One region of the Ramlibacter sp. G4-7 genome, then DNA from elsewhere that is predicted to be linked to it. Evidence: predicted binding sites of a transcription regulator. Region 1 holds the regulator's gene; the other holds the start of a gene.
The links. Region 1 encodes LexA, which represses DNA repair genes until DNA is damaged. Its sites were predicted from a motif close to ACTGTATNNNNATACAGT; they were not measured.

Region 1 (3,400 bases):
ACCGGGCACCTTGTAATCGGGCGGCAGTTCCACTTCCAGCTCCACGTGCGGGTTGTGCCAGCGCACGGCGACCACCCGGCCCTGGACGAACAGGGGCCGGTCCTGGTCGAAGCTGCTCCAGCCATGGTGCGCGCGGGCGGCGAGAGGCCACGCGAGCGCGGCCAGCAGACAGGTACGGCGGGTCGTCATAGGCGGTCCTAACGGTAGGCGATCCAGCGGCCGCAGGCGAGCACGGACAGCCAGATCAGGGTGGAGAGCACGAGCTGGGCGCGCGCGGCGGTGTCGCAGCGCGCGATCGAGCCGCGGCGGTGGAACCAGGCTGCATTGCACCCCGCCGCGAGAATCAACGCCATCTTCAGGGTGAAGGCGCGGTTGGCGAGCAGTTCGGTCGGCTGGCTCGCGAACATCAGCGCACCGCTGCCGGCGGCCAGGGCGAAACCGGAGACCGCAATGCCCAGCGCCAGCCGCGCAAGGGGCTGGACCGGCAGGGCCACCCCGCTGCCGAAGGCGCGCAGCTCGAGCAGCACGAGGTTGCCCAGCAGCAGCGCGATACCGAAGATGTGGATCATCTCCAGCACGGGGTACGCCCAGGCGTGCGACTGCAGGCCCGCGAACATCAGGCCATCAGCTCCAGCAGCAAGGCGATGCGGGCCTTGACCGGCGACAGGCCCTCGGCCGCCGGCAGGCGGCTGCCCGCATGCGGCACGATGCGCCCGAAGGGACAGCGCGTCGCGCGCCGCACCGCCACGCCCGCGGCTTGCGCACGCAGCAGCGCGTCTTCCAACGCGTGGTGCACGGTTCCGTTGCCGGTCGCCGCGACGACCAGCCCTGCGACGCCGTCGCGCACCAGCGCGTCCACCATGGCGCCACCGGCGCCGGCGTGGCTGGTCACGATCTCCACGCGCGGCCACCCCTCGGCCGCGGCGAGCGCGGCTACGGCCCGCGCTGGTGTTCCGCCAGGCCACGGACGGAGCACGCGCAGCCGCCCTTCTTCGACGAAGGCCAGCGGTCCGCCGTCGCCGGAGGAAAACGCATCGAGGCGGTAAGGGTGCACCTTCTGGACGTCCGCGTGACCGTGCACGGTGCCGGCGAAGAGCACGCACACGCCGCTCGCCCCGGGCCAGGCCGCGACCACGAGCGCGTCCGTGAGGTTCTGCGGCCCGTCGGGCGCCGCGGAGCTGGCTGGCCGCATGGCGCCGGTCAGCACCACCGGCTTGGCCGGGGCGAGCAGCGACTGCAGGAAGAACGCGGTCTCCTCCATCGTATCGGTGCCATGCGTGACCACGAGGCCGGCGACGTCCTGTTGCGCCAGCCAGTAGGCGCAGCGCTGCGCCAGGCTGCGCCACACCGCGAAGTCCATGTCCTTGCTGTCGACGTTCGCGACTTGTTCCGCCTGCAGCGTGCACCCTGCAGGCACCGGCACGTCCGCGAGCAGGTCCGCCACCGCGAGCTCGCCAGCCTGGTAGCCGACGTTGTCCGAGGACGATCGGGCGCGGCCCGCTATGGTGCCGCCGGTGCCCAGTACCACGATTCTTCGCTGGCTCACTTGCATTCCCCGCGAAACTGTTCAAAAATACAGATACTGGATATCAACACAGTAACCCTCCCGCCGCAGCCCCAGGAGCCCGCGTTCATGGAAACACCGAAGCTGACGCCCCGCCAGCAACAGATTCTGGACCTGATCCAGAGCGCCATCGCGCGCACCGGCGCACCGCCCACGCGCGCCGAGATCGCTGCCGAACTCGGGTTCAAGTCCGCCAACGCGGCCGAGGAGCACCTGCAGGCCCTGGCGCGCAAGGGCGTCATCGAGCTCGTGAGCGGCACCTCGCGCGGCATCCGGCTCCAGAGCGATGCGCTGCGGTCCATCCACGAGTCGCGCATCAAGCAGTTCCAGCTGCCGCTGCAAGGCCTCGCGCAACTCGCCTTGCCGCTGGTGGGCCGCGTGGCCGCCGGCTCGCCCATCCTGGCGCAGGAACACGTCGACCAGACCTACTACGTCGAGAGCGGCCTGTTCCAGCGCCGGCCCGACTACCTGCTGAAGGTGCGCGGCATGTCCATGCGCGACGCCGGCATCATGGACGGCGACCTGCTCGCGGTGCAGTCCACCCGCGACGCGAAGAACGGCCAGATCATCGTCGCGCGCCTGGGCGACGATGTCACGGTCAAACGCTTCCGCCGCAACAAGCACCTCATCGAACTCCATGCGGAGAACCCGGACTACCCGACCATCGTCGTGGAGCCGGGCGAGCCCTTCGAGGTGGAGGGCGTGGCCGTCGGCCTCATCCGCAACACCATGCTCATGTAACCCCCCGCGGTGTCCGCAGGTGGCAGGCGTATGGCGAGGCATCGCCATCACCCTGCGGCCGCCGCATGTCCAGACCAATCCTGCCTGTGCCCTCGTCTACAAGGAGCTGTCACATGGCAAATGCATTCACCGTCCCGCTCGCCAACCTGTTCGCCTCGCTGCAGGCGCTGCTGGCCTGCCTTGCACCGCGACGCCGAGGCACCGCACGCGCTGCCGATCGCCCGCCGGCACAGCGCCCCGTCGCCGCGAAGGTCACGCCGCTGCGCGTCGTGCGCGTGGTCGAGCCCAGCGCGGCGCGCGCCGATGCCGGGCGCATGGTGATCTCCGGCCGCCTGGCCGACGTCTGTGCAGAGCTGGACCGGCTCGCCGCGCTGGAAGCCGGCAACGAGGCCGGCCTGCCACGGGCCGTGGGCTGGCGTTGACGGCTCAGCGTTGCGCGCCCACCAGGTAATCCTGCTTGCCGATGTCCACGCCGTTGTGCCGGAGGATGGCGTAAGCCGTGGTCACATGGAAGAAGAAATTCGGCAGCACCCAGGTCGTCAGGTAGGCCTGCGCCGTCATGGTGCGGGTCTTCTCGCGCCCGATGGGAAAGGTGATTTCCTTGTCTTCGGTGCCGTCCAGCTTGCTCGCGGGGACGGTCGCCAGGAAGTCCAGCGTCTTCTGGATGCGGGCCTTCAGCTCGGCGAAGGTGGTCTCGGTATCGTCGAACTTCGGCGCCTCGATGCCGGCGATGCGCGCCACACCCAGCTTGGGGCCGTCGCAGGCGATCAGGATCTGGCGGGTGAACGGCAGCATGTCGGGAGCAAGCCGGGCGCCGGCCAGCACCGACGGGTCGAACTTGCGGGCCTCGGCGCTCGCCTCGCCCTTGTCGAGGAGGTGGCTCAGGTTGCGCAGCATGTGCTGGAACACCGGCACGCTGGCCGAGTACATGGATAAGGGCATGGAACAGGTCTCCTGGGGTCGAAAAGCACGGATGCTAGCGCCGCCGCGGCCGGCGCGCCGCGGACCGCACGGCAGCCGAGGCACAATCGAGGGAATGAACATCGTCATTCTCGATGACTACCAGGACGCGGTACGCAAGCTCCAGTGCGCGTC
Region 2 (3,400 bases), on a different contig from region 1:
GCAGCCGGTCCGTGGAGAACACGTCCTCGCCGCGTCCCACGATCCAGTGCGCCAGCGCGCGCACCTCGTCCTCGCCCGGGGTCTCGCCGATCATCCAGCAAACGTCGTTCAGCACCACGGCGGCGCCGGCAGCGCCGGCCAGTTCACGGATCTGGAGCTCCGGCTGCACCAGCCGCTGCAGCGTGCCGTCGGTTTCGGCCATGAGCGCCACCTGCGTCAGCACGCGCTGGTGCAGCGCGAGCCGCTGGGCGACTTCGGCGCTGTCTTCCTGCGCCTGGATCTGCAGCGACAGCAGCCGGCCCAGGTGCTCGCACGCGACCCGCGCGTGGAAGGGCAGGGGGCGCGGCTCATGGTCGTGGCAGGAGATCAGGCCCCATAGCCGGCCGCCCACCACGATGGACACCGACATGGAAGCCAGCGTGCCCATGTTGCGCATGTATTCCAGGTGCACGGGCGAGACGCTGCGCAGCGCGGCGAAGCTCAGGTCCAGCCGTTCCGGTTCCGGGCCGTCCGCCGCACGCAGCAACGGCACCGGGTCGTAGTTGGCATCGGCGATCAGCCGGATGTGGTTGACGCGATAGAGCTCGCGCGCCTGCGCCGGGATGTCGCTGGCCGGGAAGCGGTGGCCGGCATAGGACTGGTAGCCGGGGTCCAGGCGCTCGGCCAGCACCTCGCCGTGGCCGTCGCTGTCGAAGCGGTAGACCAGGCAGCGGCCGAAGCCGGTGAGGCGCTTCATCTCGCGGGCCACCGTCTCGCACAGCGCGATCACCGAGTCGGCCTGCTGCAGCATCGGCAGCAGCTCGCGCGCCACGTGGTAGATCGGCGCGACCACGGGCGCCGCGGCCGCGGCGGGCTCGTATTCGACGATCACGTAGCCGTCCTGCCGGTGCGCCGCCGCGTCCCAGTTGCGGCCTGCCAGCGCCAGGGTGCCGAGCCACGTGGGGCCGATGCCCGCCTGCAGGCGCTGGCTGTCCACGGGCAGGGTGGCCAATGCCTGGCGCGCGGCGGATTCGAGCGGCCAGTTCGCGCTGTACGCGACCAGCTGCCCGGTGTCGGCGGCGAGGGCGAGCAGGCGGCCCTGCGGCTGGATGGCGCCGGGCGTGCGGATCGGCTCGTCCGCGCACTGCGCCAGGTCAGGCAGCGGGAGTGCGCTCATGCAGGGAGCTCTCCAGCAGGTGGGCGAGGGTGTCGAAGGTCTGGCGCGCGCCCTGGCAGGCCTGCGCGACGCGCTCCGCGGTGTCGAGCTCGGTGGCGAGCAGGCCGCGCACTTCGCGCCACATGCCGCCGGTGGCCTCGCCCCAGCCGTGGAAATACGCCGCGCCCTCTTCGAGGCCCGCGCGCGCCATGGAACGCGAGATGAACTGGCCGCCGAGCGCCGAGCCTTCCATCACGTACACCGAGCCCCAGGCCGCGCACCGGCCGCCGAAGGGCGCGATGCGGGCGGGCGGGGTGGGCGTGACGCCCAGTGCATCCAGGTCCAGGCGAAGAAACGCGCGGCGCGAACGCGCCCGCAGCCATTCCTGCCATTTCGGCCCGAGCGCCGCGGCTGCGGCGGGCTCCCAGCCGGCCAGGAAGGCATCGAGCGCCTGCAGGACGCGTGCATGGTGGCCGCGGTCGCGCATGCGGGGGAGGTCGATCAGGCGGTCGACGCGATCGTGGTGCTCGCGTGTGGCCTGGCGCAGCGCCGCCAGGGCGCCGCAGGTGTCGTTGGAAGGTACGGGAATCAAAGGTGGCAAAGCGGGACAAACCGTTGGGATGCAGATCGGGGACCGGTCGCCGTGATCCTGTCATCCCCGCACGCGCCCGGTTGTAGGACGAGATGCCGGGCGGTGTCCTCCATGCAAATTGCATGTGCATGTTCGTAGGCATGCCAACAACTGGATGGATGTACAGTGTGGTCATGTACGCACTGCTGGACGGCAACAACTTCTACGTCAGCTGCGAACGCGTGTTCCGGCCCAGCCTGAACGGCCGGCCCGTCATCGTGTTGTCCAACAACGACGGCTGCGCGATCGCGCGCAGCAACGAAGCCAAGGCGCTGGGCATCCGCATGGGAACGCCGTACCACGAGGTGCGCGCCGCCTTGCCGGACGCCGGCGTGGTGGCGCTGTCCGCCAACTTCGCGCTCTATGGCGACATGAGCTGCCGCATGATGGCGATCGCGGCCGGGCTGGGTCCGGCGCAGGAGATCTACTCGATCGACGAGTGCTTCGTCGGCCTGCACGGGGTGCGCGGCGACCTGCGCGAACGCGCGCTGCGCCTGCGCGCGCGCATCCTGCAGTGGACCGGCCTGCCGTGCGGCATCGGCATCGCGGCGACGAAGACACTGGCGAAGTTCGCCAACCACGTCGCCAAGGAAGCCGAGCGCCGGCCGGGCGCGCCTTATCCGCCGCAGCTGGCGCAGGTCTGCGACCTCGCCGCGCAGGGAACGGACCTGGAAGCGCTGCTGGCGGCCACCGGGGTGGCCGAGATCTGGGGCATAGGCCCGCAGCTGACCGCGCGCCTGCGCGAAGACGGCGTGCTCAGCGCGCTGGACCTGGCGCGCTGCGACGCGGCCAGCCTGCGCCGGCGCTACGGCGTCGTGGTGGAGCGCACCGTGCGCGAACTGCAGGGCGTGTCCTGCCTCGCGCTGGAGCATGTGCCGCCGCCGCGCAAGGAGGTCTCCTGCACGCGCGCCTTCGGCGAGCCGGTCGGCACGCTGCCGCCGCTGGCGGAGGCCGTGAGCGAGTACGCCTCCCGTGCCGCCTTCAAGCTGCGGCAGCAGGCGAGCACCGCGGCGCAGGTGCTCGTGTTCATCCACACCAATCCGTTCCGGCGCTCGGAGCGGCAGTACGCACGCAGCATCACGGTGCCGCTGCGCCGGCCCAGCGCCGACACGGCGGCGATCGCCGCGGCTGCCCTGGACGGGCTGCGGCGGATCTGGCTGGCGGGCTTCCGCATCCACAAGGCCGGCGTCATCCTGCTGGACCTGCAGGATGCGCGCACGCTGCAAGGCGAGCTCGCGCTCGAGGGGCAAGCCGCCTGGCAGCCCGGGCAGGGGCTGATGGCAGCCGTGGACCGGCTCAACGATCGCTACGGCCGCGGGACGGTGCAGCTGGCGAGTGCCGGCCTCGGCGGCGAGGCGCGCAGCTGGACGATGAAGCAGCAGTGGCGCACGCCCGGCTACACGACGCGCTGGGACCAGCTGCCCACGGCGAAAGCCTAGGAACTCTTGTCCTCGTCCCGGGGCGGATCGGCCGGCTGCGAGTCGACGCGCCGCTTCTCCAGCTTCTGCAGGGTCTCGAGCGCACTTGCCGATCCCTCGCCGCTGTGGCGCTCGGCGGGCCAGGGCGGCGGTGCGGGGTCCTTGCGCCCGGCCTTGGAAGGCCCGGAGCGGGTCGTGCGCTTTCCCACCGATCCT

Region 2: the regulator LexA is predicted to act here: its motif matches at 1,877-1,894, upstream of AC3EGR_RS03990 (Y-family DNA polymerase).

Annotation. Positions count from the first base shown of each region.
Region 1 covers NZ_JBYNTT010000006.1:48,448-51,847, forward strand. Annotated here, with positions in the region: gene AC3EGR_RS09965 (DUF6152 family protein) at 1-189, opposite strand, end outside; gene AC3EGR_RS09970 (hypothetical protein) at 198-617, opposite strand; gene AC3EGR_RS09975 (asparaginase) at 617-1,552, opposite strand; gene lexA (transcriptional repressor LexA) at 1,634-2,305, shown strand; gene AC3EGR_RS09985 (hypothetical protein) at 2,419-2,727, shown strand; gene AC3EGR_RS09990 (DUF1993 domain-containing protein) at 2,732-3,247, opposite strand; gene AC3EGR_RS09995 (D-2-hydroxyacid dehydrogenase family protein) at 3,342-3,400, shown strand, end outside.
Region 2 covers NZ_JBYNTT010000002.1:216,955-220,354, forward strand. Annotated here, with positions in the region: gene AC3EGR_RS03980 (ATP-binding protein) at 1-1,156, opposite strand, end outside; gene AC3EGR_RS03985 (biliverdin-producing heme oxygenase) at 1,134-1,727, opposite strand; gene AC3EGR_RS03990 (Y-family DNA polymerase) at 1,901-3,205, shown strand; gene AC3EGR_RS03995 (hypothetical protein) at 3,202-3,393, opposite strand.